2 linked regions of the Corallococcus sp. EGB genome follow. The main gene of each other region encodes a partner of the protein of the gene in region 2 in a complex. Links are inferred from orthologs where the notes say so. Each region holds a gene or a part of one and is shown on either strand. Other genes may lie near its edges. The genes, in order: dnaN and holB.

Region 1 (8,201 bases), 2.9 Mb from region 2 along the record:
TGGCTGACGCTGGCGGTGTTCCTGTTCGCGGTGGCGTTCGGGCTGCTCTGGGCGGAGTTCCGCTTCGAGTACTTCGGGCACGTGACGCGGCAGGAGCTGCCCCATCACCCGGGCCGCAGGCCGGTGCACTGGCCCTGGCACCACCGGCGGCGGGTGCACTGACTAGGGGGCGGGCGGTGCCTCGGTGGCCACCTGTCCCGCGTGGACGGTGAGCCAGAGGGTGTCACTGGCGGCGGCGGCCCGGACGAGCCCCGCGTCGGTGGTGGTGAGGAAGACCTGCGCGCCGCTCCGGGCGAGGTAGCCCATGAGGTAGGCATTGCGCTCGGGGTCCAGTTCGCTGGAGACGTCATCCAGGAGCAGCAGGGGGAGGAAGCCCATGGCGGCCTCCAGGTTTTCAATCTCCGCGATCTTCCAGCCCAGCACCAGGGCGCGCTGCTGTCCCTGGCTCGCGTAGGCGCGCGCGCTGCGGCCGCCCAGCGTGACGGAGACGTCATCCACGTGCGGGCCCACGGAGGTGAAGCCGCGGTCCAGGTCGCGGCGCAGGCGCGCGGACAGGGCCTCGCGCAGGGCGGAGGCGAGCGCGGCCTCGTCGGCGTGGGCGAAGTCCGCGCCGAGGTGCGCGGGGTGGTAGCCGTAGACGGCGGGGTCGGCGGTGCGGCCGATGGACGCGAAGGTGGCCTGGGCGCGGGGCGCGAGCTCGGCCATCAGCGCGCGTCGGCGGGCGTAGAGGCGCGCCCCCGAGCGGGCGAGGGTCTCGTCGTACGCGTCGAGGTACGCGGCGTCGACGGTGGCGCCTTCACGCAGCAGGCGGTTGCGGTTCTTGAGGGCGCGGGCGTACTCGCGGCTCTCCTTGAGGAAGGCGGGGAAGCGGTTGAAGACGGCGCGGTCGAGGAAGGCGCGGCGGGCGTCGGGGCCGCCCTTGATGACCTCCAGGTCATCCGGGGTGAAGGCGACGACGGAGACGCCGCCGAAGTAGTCCTCGAGGCTGGCGGCCTTCTTGCCGTCCACGAGGGCCTGGCGGGTGCCGCCGCCGACCTCGACGGAGATTTCGCGCTCGGCGCCCTTGAGGAGGAAGCGGCCGGTGACACGGGCGGCCTGGGAGCCCCAGCGGACGAGTTCGGAGAGGCGGCCGGCGCGCAGCGGCTTGAGGGTGGCGAGGAAGTAGAGCGCCTCCAGGAGGTTGGTCTTCCCCTGCCCATTCTGGCCCACGGCGATGGTCGCGTGGGTGCTGGGCGCGAGCTGCACCGCCGGGAGGTTGCGGAAGTCCTGGACCTGGAGCGAGAGGAGGCGCACAGCGTCACCGAGAAGGGGCCGTCCTTCGTACTACAGATGCGGCGGCCGGCGGTGCGCGGGATTCAGCGGGTGATGCCTGGCTGGTGGGCGCGGGAGCGCTACGGACAGAGCCGTCGCCGCCAGCGGTCCAGGTAGCTCCCGATCCCGGTGTCGTTCTCTCCTGGCTCGTACATGAAGGGTTTCAACAGGCAGGCCAGGGCGCGGTACTGGGGTGGAACGGCTGATGTCTCGATGTCGATGGCCTCGGGCCATTCGCTCAGGGTCAGCAGCAGGCGTTCGTGGTCCATGGGGAGGAAGGAGACCTCCGGAAACGGGAGTGCCTGCCGCAGCGCTTCAATGCCACCGAGCCGGTCCAACAGCGGTGGGCCCAGGAAGGTAAGCCAGTGGGCGCCCAGGGCGTGGGTCCCGATGACGTAACCGAGGCTGGCGACAGCGGGCAGGTCCACCCCTAGATAGCGCGCGGAGTATTCTTCCAGGACCTTCCAGTCCCCTGCGGTCCAGGAGCCCGATCGAGAGGCAAGGGCGAAGCTCGCGTAGCCGAAATGGAAGGGCAGCTCCCGAGCCAGCTCCACCACCAGGGCACGCATCCGCTGGGGGCCCTGTTCCAGGAGGAACTCGGTCGGAAATGTGAAGGACATCGCTGTGGCGGACGCATCGCGGATCGGGGGCTCGATCCGCCAGCTGTGGTACTCGAACTGGTACCCTCCGGTTCCTCCAGGCAGGTCGGACAAGTCGACGTGCCAGGCCAGGCGGGAGGGTCGCTCCACCATCCGCTTGCGAATGACTTCCCATCCGTCCGCATCCAGCTCAAGGACATCCCCATCGTCCGCGCCGTACCAGTTCAGCGACTGCGGCGGGATGGCTCGAACGTAGGCCTGCAAGGCGCGCCAACACGCCTGGGTCACGATCCTGTGGTCGTGGGGGATGAAGAACGCGACCACGACACCGTCGCGGGCCGCGACCGCGCCATCCCTGTAATGAAGACGAAGGGTCGGGAAGTTCGCGCTCATGGCTGGCCCACAACTCCCTTGCGAGGAGAAACGAGCCGGGCTCTCCCACCAAGCGCCTCCTCGTAGACCTTCTCCTGCGTTTTTCCATCGTAGGGACTGCCCTCCCCATAGACGGTCCACTGCGGTTCGTTGCTTTCAGGGCAGGGGAACTTGAAGTCGAGGATGAGCGCGGCCTTGTTCAGACTCCGGTCCGCATGGAGGACAAGGTCCGGCTTGATCGTGCCTCGGAGCTCATCGGTGCAGCCCTCGGCGAGCATCCGCGTCTCCTTCTCCCGGCTGAGGGGCTCCACGAACCGGGCATTCGGATAGTAGCGATAGCGCTGCTCGATGCTGTAGGGCGCGGCCCATAGCTCCTTGAGCACCTCCTCCGCGCACTGAAGAGCCAGGACGTGCTTCTGCTTTCCGAGCTGCATGGCCCGGGTGATGGGGTTGCCGCAGCGGTCGCGCCCCACCACCTCGCGGCACTCCTGCCGCGTCGGAGGACGGCCCTGGAAGAAATGCGCATTGCCCTGACGCTCGGCCTCGACGGCACATTCCACGAGTCGCTCCTCCAGCTCATCCGCGCTGTGGTCCCGCTGCATCAAGCCGAGGATGACCGGGGCGGCCTGGACCAGGACAGAGGCCGTGGTGGAAGAAACACCCTGCTCGGCGACAAGGGCCGCATGACGCAGCCTCGCGGCGGTCTCCGTGTCGACGAAGCGCAAGTCACCGTGCGCGGAGCGCCGCGTGCTCCCGCCAGCACAGGCCGTGAGCAGCGCGATGGCCGCGCACAGTTTCGCCATCACCTGCGTCACAGCGCCGCCGTCGCTCCCGTCCAGTGCTGCGCGGCCCAGCCCAGCGCGCCCAGGCCCACGACCAGCGCGCTGTATTCCACCAGCGTGCGCACATCGCCCTTCTCCGACGCGGGCGTGAGCAGGGCCCGGAACATCGCCACGCCCCCGATGAGCAGGAGCAGGTTCTCTCCCGTGGCGAACCACGTCGCGCCCAGCACGGCCACCGCCATCCACCGCTGCGGACGCGCCAGCGCCCGGAACCCTCTTGAACCGTCCAACTGCCACAGCGGCACCAGGTTGAACAGGTTCAGCCAGGCCGCAGCGTGCGCGATGGCGCCCAGGGCCTTCCACCCCGTCAGCACCGCCGCCACCAGCGCCGCCACCGCCGCCACGCTGCCCCAGATGGGCCCCGCCAATCCCACGCGCGCGTCCTCGCGCTCATCCACCGGCACCTGCTTCAGGCGCACGAACGCGCCCAGGCCCGGGATGAACATGGGCGCGTCCGCCTTCATCCCCAGACGCCGCAGCGACGCCACGTGACCCATCTCGTGTACGTAGATGCAGGCCACCAGCCCCAGCGCGAAGCTCCAACCCCACATCGTCCAATACACGCTCGCCGCGAACATCATGGAGAACAGCGTGCTCGCGTTCGTGAGCCCGAGCAGCAGCAGCTTCCCCTTGCCCAACACCAGCGCCAGCACGAACTTGAACTTCCACAGCATCAGCCCCACCGCGCCCATGCTGGCCAGCGCCTTCGGCATCCCCGAACGCTTGCGCTCCGCCTCCGCCAGCGGCACCGCCAATCCCTGCGCATCCGCCTGCTGACTCAGCGCCGTCACCCTCGCCGTCACCTGCGCGTGCTGCGACGTGCCCGGCGGCAACAACTCCAAGGCCTCACGCCACAGCGCCAGCGCCTCCACCGGCGCGCCCCGCGCCGACGCCGCCTGCGCATCCGCCGCCAACTGCGTCAGCCGCTTCGCGTGCACCAGCCGCTGGCACGACGGACACGTGAGCCGCCGGGGCGACAGCTCCGAACCACACCCCTCACACCGCTGCGTGAGGAGCGACGCCGCGAGCGACTCAGCCAACGGCCTGCTCCTGCCCCGCCGGCGCGGCCTCGCCCTCGGCCGGCGCCTCCTGGAGCTTGTACGGCCCGCCGATGTTCAGCTCCGTCCGCTTCGTGCGGCGCCACGCCTCGAACAGCGCGAAGCCGTAGATGAGCCCGGACATGGGACTGTCGAGCGCCACGAACACCGGCGCCGCCGGAGTCACCACCACGGTCCCCACCAGCGCGGCGAACTTCTGGACCCCCTCATCCACCGGCTCCGCGTCCGCCGGCTCCTCCGCCTGGGAGGACGGCGCCGACACCGCCTTGTACACATCCGGTGCCAGCGACGCGGCCACCGACAGGTACGTCAGCACCACCGCCAGCGACTGGTAACCCCTGCCGCCGCGGCCCTCCGAGCCCTTGAACACCGCCGTCCCCACCATCCACCCCACCAGGATGGCGACGAGGCCGATGTTGTAGCCCGACAGGCTCACCACCCAATAGACGAGCGCCCCCGCGATGGCCGCGCCAAAGCCAAACACCGACGCCTTCAGGAAGCGCTTCACCTTCGAGCCGCCCGTCATCGCCGCTTCCACGTTCTCGCGGCAGTCGGGGCACAGCAGGCGCGCGTTCAAGTCGTAATACACACTCTTGATGGCGCGCTGGCAGAGGGAGCACTTCGGCGCCGGGGGCGCTTCGGTGAACTCGGCGCGGTCGAACTGGAGCGGCGCCGCGTCATCGGACGGCGGAGGAACAGGCTGGGTCATGGGCGGGGATTCCGACAGGGAAAGGAATCAGCCCGTCCAACCTAACAGAAGCCTGCCACCGGCCCCAAACCGGTGTCTGTCTTCAGCCGCCCTGCCGCAGCGCCGCGTGACGCGCCGCCTGCACCAGCGCCACCAGGTCCCCGTTCCGGGCCACGTCGCCCCCCGCGGGCTTCGCGTGCTCCGGCGAGAACAGCCGCGCGGGCGTGCGCGCCTGGCCCCGCAGCATCACGAAGAGGCGCAGCGCGTCCCGCAGGGCCTCCGCCTCCGGCCCCTCCTCCGCGCGCGCCCGGAGCGCGGCCTGCTCCAGCCGCGACCACGCGACCTCTTCATTCCACGCACCCCGCGGCCGCTCGCGAGACAGCGCCGCCAGCGCCGCCGCCGTCTCCACCAACCCCGCGCGCCCCTCCGTGAAGACGCTCCGCGCGGACAGCCGCAGCGCCGGGTCCTCCGACAGCGCGGCCCGCCAGGACAGGAGCGCGGGCAGCTCCACCTCGCGCGGCACCACCGGCGACAGCTCCGCCTCCAGCACCGCGCGCACCCGCACCCGCGCCACGTCGTGCCAGAAGGCCGCGTGCAACAGCAGCTCCGGCCCGCTGCGCGCCACCCGCGTCGGCGCCCGGCGCATGCGCCGCTGGAGGAAGTCCTTCACCCGCCCCCGGCTGTCGTAGCGCTCCAGCCGCTCCCACAGCGACACCAGCGCGGCGGCCCCCAGGGGCAGCGCCCGGGCCAGTTCCCGCGCCTCCTCGTCCGTGAAGGCCGGCGCCCCTTCCGTCACGGGGCGCTTGAACACGCGCTCGAACACCTCGCCCGCGGCGCACGCGGCGCGCAGCTCCGGCAGGTTGCGCGGCAACAGCTCCACCGCCTGGGCCCAGACGCGGCCCCCCAGGAGCGGCGCCGCGTCCAGCACCTCCGTCTCCAGGCGCAGCAGCCGCTCGCCCAGCGTCGTGGGCCCTTCGCCCTCCGCGCCGTCGGACGCGCTGGCGGCCAGCCGCCGCTCCGCCGCGCGCTCCACGGCCTCGCGCAGGCGCTCCACCTCGTGCATCAGCCGGACGGGCGCGGCGTCGCGGGGCCAGCCCTCCGCCTCCACGCGGCGCCGCAGCGCGGCCAGCGTCGCGTCCACCTCCGGCTGGGCGATGGCCACCTCGCGCAAGAGCTCGAAGTGGTTGCGGATCCGGTCCTTCCAGAAGAAGGACTCCAGCACCCCCTTGAGCGCGCGGTAGCGCAGGCGCGTGGCCTCCAGGAGGTCCGCTCGGTCCTCCAGCCGCGCTCTCAGGTCATCTGGACGGGTGGCCACGCCCCCATCATAGGAAGCCCCCGCGCCGGGCGCAGGCTCCCCCATGGCGCGGAGCGTCGGACGTGGAACGGTGGCGTCCCCTCCGGCGTGGGAAGGTGGACGCCCGGGCCGGCTCAGACGCGCATGGGCATGACCACGGCGGTGAAGCTGCGGTCGCCGGGGCCGTGCAGGACGCCCGGGCTGTGCTCGTCGCCCAGCTCGAAGCTGACCTCGTCCGTCTCCGTCACGCCCAGCACGTCCATCAGGTAGCGGGCGTTGAAGCCGATGGTGATGTCGTTGCCCTTGTAGTCCACGTCCAGCGCGTCGCGCGCTTCACCCAGGTCCGGGTTGCTGGCCGTGATGAGCAGCTTGCCCTTCTCCAGCCCGATGCGGATGGCGTTGCTCTTGTCCGCGGACAGCAGCGCGATGCGCTTGAGGCCTTCCAGCAGCCGCACCTTCGGCACGAGGACGACCTTCTCGCCCTCCTTGGGGATGACGCGCTGGTACTCCGGGAACTGCCCGTCGATGAGGCGCATCACCATGGTGAGGCCCGGCTTCTTGAACAGCGCCGAGTTCTCCGCGAACCCCAGGTGGCACTCCGCGTCCGGGGCCTCGTCCAGGAGGCGCTTGAGCTCCATCAGGCCCTTGCGCGGGATGATGACGCCGCTCTTGAGCTTGAAGTCGCCGGACATCTCGCGCTCGATGAGCGACAGCCGGTGGCCGTCCGTGGCCACCATGCGGACCTTGCCGCTGGACTGCGGCTCGAAGAAGACGCCGTTGAGGATGTAGCGCGTCTCGTCGCTGGAGATGGCGAACTGGGTCTTCTTGATCATCTCCAGCAGCACGTTGCCGGAGATCTGCACCAGCGGAGCGTTCTCCTCCTTGGGCAGCTTCGGGTACTCCTCGGCGGCCATGCCGACGATCTTGAAGTGCGCGGAGCCGGAGGAGATGTCGACGTAGTTGTTCGCCAGCTTCTTGAGCGTGACCTCCGCGTCCGGGAGGTTCTGCACGATGTCGAAGACGTACTTCGCGCTCAGCGTGACGGCGCCCGGCTTGGACACGTCCGCCTGGTGCTCGGACACGATGCCGATGTCCAGGTCGAAGGCCGTGACCGTGACGCTGCCCTTGTTCGCCGTGAGCAGCACGTTGGCGAGGATGGGCATCGTCGTCTTGCGCTCCACGATGCCCTGGGCGCGGTAGAGGGCCTTCTTCAGCTCGTCGGCGGCGATGCGGAATTCCATCGTGGGCGTCCTTACAGGTCACGGCCCCGGAGGCCGATCTCTTGGGGCGCGGGTGTACAACGAACGGTCAACCCCTTCCACCCTCTTGGCGGCGCTTTATGGCCCCACTCCGCCTGCTTCCGGACTGTCCGGGAGCCCATGTAGGACATGGAGGAAAATCGCCCCTGTCGCCCTGGCAGGCGGGCGCGCGGCCGGGCAGAGTGGACCCGGCCGTGCCCCTCCCGCGTTGAAGGAGGGCCCCCGTCCTCCTTCCGGAGTCGCCATGAACGCCCGCTCGCTGATCCTGTCCGCCGTGCTCGTGCTCGGCCCGGTGGCGTGCAGCACGCCGTCCTCCCCCACCACGCAGCCGTCCGGCGGCGATGTGCCCGGCGCGGCGGCCCCCGCCGACCTGAAGCGGACCGAGGTGGAAGCGCCCGCGGACGCCGCCAACGAGCCCGGCACGGCCGCCCCCACCCCCTCACCCGGAGACGCCACCATGACCACCAGCACCGTCTACATCATCAAGGACAACGGCAAGCGCTGCTTCGCGCCGCCCTGCGACCACTACGACCTGTTCAGCGCGGACGCGCCGGACAAGAAGCTCCAGACCCTCCATGAAATCGACCTGAGCGCCATCACCGGCGGGGACTCCGAGAAGACGGGCGAGCTGCTCCAGCGCGCCGCCAAGGGGGGCCCCGGCCTCAAGGTGGAGGGCTCGCTGGACAAGCGGCTCAAGGCCGGCCCCGCGGGCGACGCCGTCGTCCTGCGCGCCACCCGCGTCGTCGGCTGAGGTGCGCTCCCCTCCGGGACCGCGTCC
Region 2 (8,296 bases):
TCCGCGGCGGTGCTCCACGTGCCGGAGGCCCAGCTCTCGCAGATGGCGCCGAAGGTGTCGGACATGGCCTCGTTGAGGCCACCGGACTGACCGGAGTACGTGAGGTTGGACTCGTTCTCCGTCACCGCGTGGGTCAGCTCGTGGACCGTGACGTCCGCGTCCTTGCCCAGCTCGATGGAGTTCACGCCGTCGCCGTCGCCGTACACCATCTGGGTGCCGTCCCAGTAGGCGTTCACGTAGTTCTTGCTGTAGTGGACCGAGCTGATCAGCGTCTGGCCCGCGTTGTTCAGCGAGTCGCGGTTGAAGTTCGTCTTGTAGCAGTTGTAGGTGTAAGCCAGCATGTCGTAGTTCATGTCGACATGCGAGTCACCGGTGGCCGCCTGGCCCTCGGAGCGCTTGAGCGTGCCCGGGGTGGTGGTGGTGTTGTTCGAGCTGTACACCTTGCGGTTGAGCGCGGTGTGGATCTCCGGAACGCGCAGCAGCGTGGCGCCGTTGAGCGCGTCCACATAGACGCGGTCGCGCAGCGGCATCTGGGCGGTCTCGCCGGTGACCTTCACCTCATAGGCCAGGTGCAGACGGCCGTCCTGCTCGGACTTCACGTACACCAGGCGCGCGCTCTGCGCGGCCAGGCCCGTGCCCTGGGTGTCGCGCACCGCCGCCGTCTTGGCCGCCTCCGCGGCGACCAGCGGACGCGCGGACAGGGCGCCGCCGGAGCGCGCGGAACCGTTGGCGCTGAAGATGGCGCCCGAGCGGTCCACGTGCACCACCAGCTCCTCGCCAATCACCGGCAGACCGTTCAGCGTCTGCGCGTAGCGGATGTGCGAGATGCCCAGGTCGTCCACGGAGACCCGGCGCACGCGCAGGTCGGACGCGTCCAGGCGGAACAGCGACGCGATGTTGGGCAGCGCCCCGGCGATGGAGGTGTGCACGTCCGCGAGCGCGAAGCCCGTCAGCGCGCGGTCCGCCTGGCCCAGGCGGCCCTGGATGGTGTGCGGCGTCCCATCCGCGTTGGTGCCGACAATCTGCGCGCCAGGCATCGCGCTCAGGGCGCTCCGCACTTCAGCGACCTCATCCGGCTTCTGCTGCTCGTTCTGCGTGTCGCCGTCCATGTCCCCGACGCCGCAAGCGACCAGGGGAAACGCCAACAGGGCTGAAACGAAACGGGTGCGAACCAAGGTACTGCCTCCTGCCCGGCGCAAAGGGGGTGGTCGCCGGGGCAGCGCTCCTTTCAGCATTCTTCAGGCCAACTCATTAAGTCCGCGAAATGCCTCGCAGTACTGGAAGTTCCTGAAAAGCGGATGGCACATCGGTGCGCAGTAAATCTTCTGTAATGTGGAAGCAGTCGTTACACTTCTGGCACAACCCCCCGGACTTGCTGGGGATTTCACCGCGAGCAGGCCCCTGTCCTGAACCGTGACAGTCCACGCCGGGTGTGTCCTCTATTCAGACAATCCACGATTGGCGGCTTATTCTTGCTACGCAAAGCAAGGCCCTGAATTCGCACACCGTGCGTCAGCGCCATACGCCGAGCAGCACCCGCGCGCGGCCGTCCATGGGGAGCTCGGCCTCTTCCACCGTGGTGAAGCCGGCCTGGCGGGCCACCTCGGCCAGGTGCCGCATCCACGGTTTGTAGGGCATCCCATTGTCGGAGCAGCAAGGGACGACGGCGAAGCCCAGGCCGTGGCGCGCGGCGTACTCGATGATGATCCGCGTGGCGCCGTCCGGGTGCATGCCCACGACGAGCTCCGCCTCGCAGGGCTCCTCCAGGGTGAAGGGCCGCTGCGCGTACTTCACGGGCAGGTGCTTGTGGCGCAGGTCGAAGGTGGTGACGGTGCGCCCGCGCTGGGTGAGGGACTCGTTCAACTTCCCCATGCCGCCGGCGACGTCATAGACGCGCTGGGCCTGGGGGAAGCGCGTGACGAGCAGGTCCGCGAAGAGATCGAAGCGTCGCTTGTCCGCCATGGCGGCTCCTTCCACCCGGGCCCCTTCAGGCGCGGGTGCACACCGTCCACAACAGCCGCTCGATGACGAGCTTCCCGTTGGCGGAGGACTTCAGGGCCAGGTCCGCGTCCGCGCACGCCACCAGGGCGTTGAGCAGCTCGCGGCGCTCGTAGCGGGCGGCGGCCTGCATGCCGAACGCGAGCGCCCAGGCGTTGGGCGTCTTGCGCTTGGAGGCCTTCAGCTCGGCCTCCAGCTTGGGGAGGATGCGCGTCTCCACGTCGCGGCCGGTGCGCGGCGGCTGGCCGCCGGCGTACTTCTCCAGCCAGGCGTGGTTCTCCAGGAGCGAGCGGACGATGGACGCCACCGCGCCCAGCAGTTGCAGCGCGTGCGTGCCCTGCCCCATCGCGTCCTCGGCGTAGGAGAGCGCGTCGCGCAGCTCGCGCTTCTGGAGCGCCTCGGTCAGCTCGAAGAACTCCTCCTCGCGCGCGTGGTGCACCAGCAGCGCCACGTGCTGGGCCTCGATGGTGGGCCCCTCCGCGTAGACGGCCAGCTTCTCCAGCTCCGACTGGAGCAGCCGGATGTTGCCGCCGATGCGCTCCTTCAACCCCTCCAGCGCGCCCGGTCCCAGCTTCTTCTTGAAGGGGGCGAGGAACTCCCGGGAGATTTCGCTGAGGTCCAGGTCCTTGTGGCGCGCGGCCACCTTGCGCTCGAAGAGGCGGCCCTTGTCCTGCGCGAACTTGAGCAGCGGGCTGCGCGAGTCCACATCCGTGGCCGCCAGCACCAGCGCGTGCCCCGGCGGCACGCCCTTCTGCAAGAGCTCCAGCAGCGCGGACGCGTCGCCTTCCGGGGCGCTGATGCGCTCCTCGCGGCAGAAGGTCGCGGCCTCCTGGAGGAAGGCGAGGTCCGCCTCCGCCAGGTCCACGTTGAGCTCTTCCTTCCACTGCTCCACCGAGGGCGCGCCGGGCACGCGGGGGTCCAGCTGGTCCACGCCCCAGCCCGCGCGGCCCGCCAGCGCCAGGAGCCGCCGGGCGCCCTCCTTGCGCTTGCCGGCCTTCCACGCGTCGCGCGCCTTGGCCAGCGCGTCGCCTTTGCCCTTCTTGGGCGCGAGGAACTCCGGGTCGCGCACCAGCACCACCTTGCGCCCGGGGAACAGCGGCAGCGTGGCCAGCTCCTGCGCCACCTCGCGCGGGGACGCCGCGTCCAGCACCGCCAGGTTCAGTCCCATGGCGGCGTCCGGCACCAGCGTCTTCACCAGCTCGTCCGCGCCCTTGCGGACCAGGAACTCCTCGCCCCACAGGAGATACAGCGGCCACACCTTGCCGCCCTTCACCTCCGCCAGCACCTCGTCCATGTCCGCGCTCACCGGCCCTCCACGCACAGTTCGATGAGCAGCCGCTCCAGCTGCAACCGGGGCGCGCCGTTGCGCGTGCCGATGGCCGTGCGCGCCGACTCCAGCAGCGCGTGCCTCCGGTGCAGCGCGGCCTCCGACGTGCGGTTCGCGGCGTCCTGCGCCAGCTCCCGCAGGTCCCGGTTCGCCATCGCGTCCAGCGCCCCCGCCTTCGCGAGCGACACGTCGCGCGTCCACAGGATGAGCAGCTCCAGCGCCGTGTCCGCGTCCTCGCGCGAGCCGCCGTGGGCCTCCGCGAAGCGCAAGAGGGCCGGGATGTCGTTGCCGCCCAGGGATTCAAAGGCGGTGAGCACGTCCTTGCGCTCCTTCAGCGCGTCCACGTCCAGCGCGAGCGCGCGGCCCAGGCTGCCGCCGGACATCACCGCGGCCAGGGCGGCGGTGTCCGCGTCCAGCTTGCGCTCCTGCTGGACGTGCTTCGCGACCAGGTCCACCGGCAGCGGGCCGAAGTACACCTTGCTGCACCGGCTGCGGATGGTGGGCAGGAGCCGGTCCATGGCGCTCGCCACCAGGACGAGGGTGGTCTCCGCGGGCGGCTCCTCCAGCGTCTTGAGGAAGGCGTTCTGGGCCTGCACGTTCATCTGCTCGGCGCTGACCAGGATGGCCACCTTGCGCTTGGACTCCAGGCCGCGCAGCGCCAGGCGCTCCTGGAGCTGGCGGATCTGCTCCACGCGCAGCTCGCGGCTGGGCGTGCCGGTGAAGTCGGAGCGGCCGGCGAGCCCTCGCGACACGCGCTCGTCGTCCGGCATCACCCAGGTGACGTCCGGGTGCAGCCCCTTGGCGACGCGCGCGCAGCTGGCGCACCTGCCGCAGCCCACCTCCGGGGCCTCCGGGCACGTGAGGGCCTGCGCCAGCCCCACCGCGGCCAGCTCCTTGCCCACGCCTTCCGGCCCGGCGAACAGGTAGGCGTGATGCACCGAGCCGGACCGCAGGGCGGATTGGAGCGCGTCCATCGCGCGGGGCTGTCCCTGCACCGAGGCAAGCGTCATGGGGGGCGTGTATCCCTGCTCGGCGGTCACCCGTCAACCGCCACCTTGACCCGTGACCAGCCCACCGGTCTGATTCACGGGGCGTGCTGAACATCCTCGAAGGCCATCTCCCCCTCCTGGCGGGCTCCATCCTCACGGTGCTCCTCTTGAGCATCCAGCGGACCACCCGTGACACGGCCCTGCGCGACGACCTGCGCGGCGCGGTGCGGATGCTGGTCGCCTTCCTGTTGCTGCGGCTGACGTCGCGCCTGCTGCCGGAGGCCTCCACGCCGGAGGGCCTGCGCAAGCTCGTGGGCGTAGGCTGGATGCTCACGTTCGTCTACGGCGTCATCCGCGCGGGCGTGGCGTTCACGCTGAAGCTGGTGCGGATGCGCTCGCCGGTGACGACGCCCAAGATTCTGCGCGACGTCATCGACTTCACGCTCTACGCGCTCGCCACCGTCCCCATCCTCCAGAGCCAGCTGGACCTGGACCTGGCGGGGCTGGTGGCGTCCACCGCGGTGCTGTCGGTGGTCATCGGTCTGGCGCTCCAGGAGACGCTGGGCAACCTCTTCGCGGGCCTGTCGCTGCAGCTGGACCGCCCCTTCGAGGTGGGTGACTTCATCCGCATCGGCGAGCACACCGGGCGGGTGGTGCACATCGGGTGGCGCTCCATCCGCATCGCCAACTTCCGGCGAGAGGTCATCACCCTGCCCAACAGCATGGTGGGCAAGGAGCACGTGAAGAACTTCACCCAGCACCGCGAGCCCGTGGGCATCGAGGTGCAGGTGGGCGTGTCCCTGGACGCGCCGCCCAACCAGGTGAAGCAGATTCTGTTGGACGTGGCCCGGGAGATTCCCCAGGTCCTGGTGGAGCCGCCGCCCCTGGCGCGCACGGTGGCCTTCACGGACTCCAACGCGCAGTACATGGTGCGCGTGTTCCTCAACGACTTCGCGCTGGGCGACACCGTGCGCGAGGAGCTGCACACGCGGCTGTGGTACCGGCTGCGCCGCGAGGGCCTGGAGCTGCCCTACGCCCAGCGCACGGTGACGCTGCGCCGCGAGTCGAAGCAGCGCCGCCGCGAGCTCGCGGACGACACCGTGCGCGACCTCCTGCGCCAGGTGGACCTCTTCTCGCCGCTGGGCCCGGAGGAGCTGGAGCGCCTGCGGTGCGAGGTGGTGGTGCGCCGCTTCGGCCGCAACGAGCGCATCATCCAGGAGGGCGACGAGGGAGGGACCTTCTACGTCGTGGCCTCCGGCGAGGTCAGCGTGCGCGCCGGCACGCTCCAGTCCGAAATCACACGGCTGGGGCCGGGCCAGTACATAGGAGAGATGTCGCTGCTCACCGGAGAGCCCCGCGCCGCCTCGGTGGTGGCCATCCAGGACGCCGTGCTGCTGGAGCTGGACCGGCCCACCTTCGCGCGCCTGTTCGCGGACTATCCGGGCCTCGCCCGGCAACTCTCCGCGCTGCTCGCCCAGCGCCGCACCCAGCTGCGCGCCGTGGCCCAGGCCGCCGGCGGCGGACCGGACCACTCGCCCGAGGCGGGCCGCATCCTCGGAAGGCTGCGCTCCCTCTTCGGCCTCAAGCACGAATAGGGGTCAGCCCCACCCGACGCCGGGGCAATCACGACCCTCTGTCATGCAGGCGTGGCGGCTTGGAAGGCATGCATCCAGCCGCGGCCCCCGAGGGCTTTGACGCTCGGCGATGGAAAGGTCTAAAGGTTCACACATGCATGTCCTTCGTGGCTTTCCGGCGCGACTCGGTACGCTGCTCCTTCCTGGAGCGCTGCTGATGGCCCTGCCCCAGAGCGCGGCGGCGTCAGCGCCGGCGAAGCCCGACGCGTCTCGCGCGGGCCTGGAGCGGCTGACGCACCGCCGGGTCTTCTTCGGCCACCAGTCGGTGGGTGGCAACATCCTGGACGGCGTGCGCGGCCTGTCATCGAGCGCGAAGGCACCCGCCATCGTGGAGCTGAAGGACGCGAGCGCGGAGATTCCGGAGGGCACGCTGGCGCACGCGTTCGTGGGCCAGAACGAGCAGCCGGAGACGAAGCTCGCGCACTTCGAGCGGCTGCTGGACGGCGGCGTCGCGAAGCAGGTGGACGTGGCGCTGATGAAGTTCTGCTACATCGACTTCACCTCCAGCACGGACACGAAGGCTCTGTTCGAGAAGTACCGCGCCACGCTCGCGGGGCTGAAGTCGCGCCACCCGGGCGTCACCTTCGTGCACGTCACCGCGCCGCTGACGACGGTGCAGCGCGGGGCGAAGGCGTGGTTCAACGAGCTGCGCGGGCGCCCGGTGTTCGGCGTGGGGGAGAACGTGTCGCGCGAGGCGTTCAACGCGCTGATGCGGCAGACCTACGGCGGCAAGGAGCCGCTGTTCGACCTGGCGGCGCTGGAGTCGACGCACGCGGACGGCACCCGGGAGACCTACGAGGTGAATGGCCGTGCGTATCCGGCGATGGTGCCGGACTATTCGGATGACGGGGGCCACCTCAACGCGCAGGGGCAGGCACGCGTGGCCTCGGAGCTGGTCGCCTTCCTGGCGGCCCTGCCGGACACGCCGCGCGAGGCGCCGGCTTCCGCGAAGGCCGGGCCCTGAGCCATGCGCGTTCCCTTGATGATGCTGCTCGGCCTGGGGCCGACCGTCGCGCGTTTGAAGCTGCGCCGCTGTGAGACCGTGGGCGCCATCCCCACCGTCTGGGGGCGCGTCTGGATTCACGGCGAGGGCGAAATCCAGGTGGGCGACCGGGTGGTGTTCGACGCGCGGATGGCGCCCATCGAGCTGCACGCGCAGCGCGGGGGACGCATCGTGATCGAGGACGACGTGACCATCGAGGGAGGCAGCTCCATCGAAGCGCAGGCCTGCGTGACGGTAGGCGCGCGCAGCCGCCTGGGCATGTGGTGCAAGCTGATGGACAACATGTATCACCCGGTCCGGGGCAACCGGCACGAGCGGCCCCAGTCGGTGCCGCTGGTGGTGGAGGAAGGCGTCACGGTGGGCAGCCGCTCCATCCTGCTGCCCGGCGCGCACCTGCAGAAGGGAGCGAGCGTGGCCTCCGGCACGGTCATCTCCCGCCGGATTCCTCCGGGTGTGACGGTGGGCGGCTCGCCCGCCCGGGTGCTGCGGCGCGAGGTGTCGCGATGAAGCCTCCCCTCCCCTCCCGGGGCGAAGCGCTCCAGATGGCGCGCGCGGGCCTGGAGCTGGTGCGCACGCAGGTGTTCCCGCGCGCCGAGCGCGTGGTGGCCGTGGCGCGGGCGCGCTGGCTCTTCCGCACCTTCCGCACGGGCCGGGACGTGGCGGCGTACGGCCCGGTGGCCGCGCGCAACGATGGCCACGCGGAGCTGGGCGACAAGCTGACGTTCCTGGGCGGCATGCTGCCCACGTCGGTCGTCTGCTACGAGCACGCGCGGCTGCTGGTGGGCAACGAGACCCAGTTCAACTACGGCGTGTCCGTGGAGGCCTGGGAGTCGGTGCAGATTGGCGCCCGGTGCATGTTCGCGTCGTACGTGCGGGTGAGCGACCGGGACGGCCAGCGCATCGCGCCCATCATCATCGAGGACGACGTCTGGGTCGCCCACGGCGCCATCCTGCTGCCGGGCGTGCGCATTGGCGCGCGGTCAGTGGTGTCCGCCGGCAGCATCGTTTCACAGGATGTGCCCCCGGACTCGCTCGCCATGGGCAACCCGGCGCGCAGCATGAGCCTGGACCTCGTGGCCCGCGACGCCACGGGGACCTGACGGGCCGCACCTCCTTTCGCCCGGTGCTCAGCAAGAGGCGCCGGGCGCGTCTCATTCGCATCGCCCTCCCACACCCCCATCTCTTGTTTCAAGGACAGGACCCACTTCATGAGCACGCGTGACACGCTTCGCACCTTCATCGTCGACACCTTCTTCGTGGATGACTTCGCGGACGACGACTCGTTCCTGCGCAAGGGGCTCATCGACTCCACGGGCATGATGGAGCTGGTGGCCTTCATCGAGAC

Evidence for each region.
Region 1: the proteins of holB (region 2) and dnaN are in contact, whole or in part, in a cryo-EM structure (PDB 8GIZ), measured with the Escherichia coli proteins. The link is inferred for Corallococcus sp. EGB from one-to-one orthologs.

What each region holds. Positions count from the first base shown.
Region 1 is NZ_CP079946.1:9,112,676-9,120,876, forward strand. The notes cover bases 5,353-8,201. They hold dnaN (DNA polymerase III subunit beta), read right to left. Parts: upstream 7,406-8,201; coding sequence 6,299-7,405; downstream 5,353-6,298. Other genes in these bases: KYK13_RS37330 (hypothetical protein), read right to left, coding at 5,353-6,185; KYK13_RS37340 (DUF6748 domain-containing protein), read left to right, coding at 7,668-8,174. Also shown: KYK13_RS37300 (hypothetical protein), read left to right, coding at 1-162; KYK13_RS37305 (DNA replication/repair protein RecF), read right to left, coding at 163-1,293; KYK13_RS37310 (type VI immunity family protein), read right to left, coding at 1,392-2,303; KYK13_RS37315 (hypothetical protein), read right to left, coding at 2,300-3,085; KYK13_RS37320 (site-2 protease family protein), read right to left, coding at 3,094-4,164; KYK13_RS37325 (hypothetical protein), read right to left, coding at 4,157-4,891; more of KYK13_RS37330, read right to left, coding at 4,974-5,352. UniProt on the Escherichia coli protein: Confers DNA tethering and processivity to DNA polymerases and other proteins. Acts as a clamp, forming a ring around DNA (a reaction catalyzed by the clamp-loading complex) which diffuses in an ATP-independent manner freely and bidirectionally along dsDNA.
Region 2 is NZ_CP079946.1:6,180,268-6,188,563, forward strand. The notes cover bases 2,319-5,262. They hold holB (DNA polymerase III subunit delta'), read right to left. Parts: upstream 4,336-5,262; coding sequence 3,301-4,335; downstream 2,319-3,300. Other genes in these bases: holA (DNA polymerase III subunit delta), read right to left, coding at 2,319-3,292; KYK13_RS25390 (mechanosensitive ion channel family protein), read left to right, coding at 4,419-5,262. Also shown: KYK13_RS25370 (M4 family metallopeptidase), read right to left, coding at 1-1,175; KYK13_RS25375 (hypothetical protein), read right to left, coding at 1,513-1,962; more of holA, read right to left, coding at 1,988-2,318; more of KYK13_RS25390, read left to right, coding at 5,263-5,909; KYK13_RS25395 (hypothetical protein), read left to right, coding at 6,106-6,912; KYK13_RS25400 (DapH/DapD/GlmU-related protein), read left to right, coding at 6,916-7,458; KYK13_RS25405 (acyltransferase), read left to right, coding at 7,455-8,051; KYK13_RS25410 (acyl carrier protein), read left to right, coding at 8,160-8,296. UniProt on the Escherichia coli protein: Part of the beta sliding clamp loading complex, which hydrolyzes ATP to load the beta clamp onto primed DNA to form the DNA replication pre-initiation complex.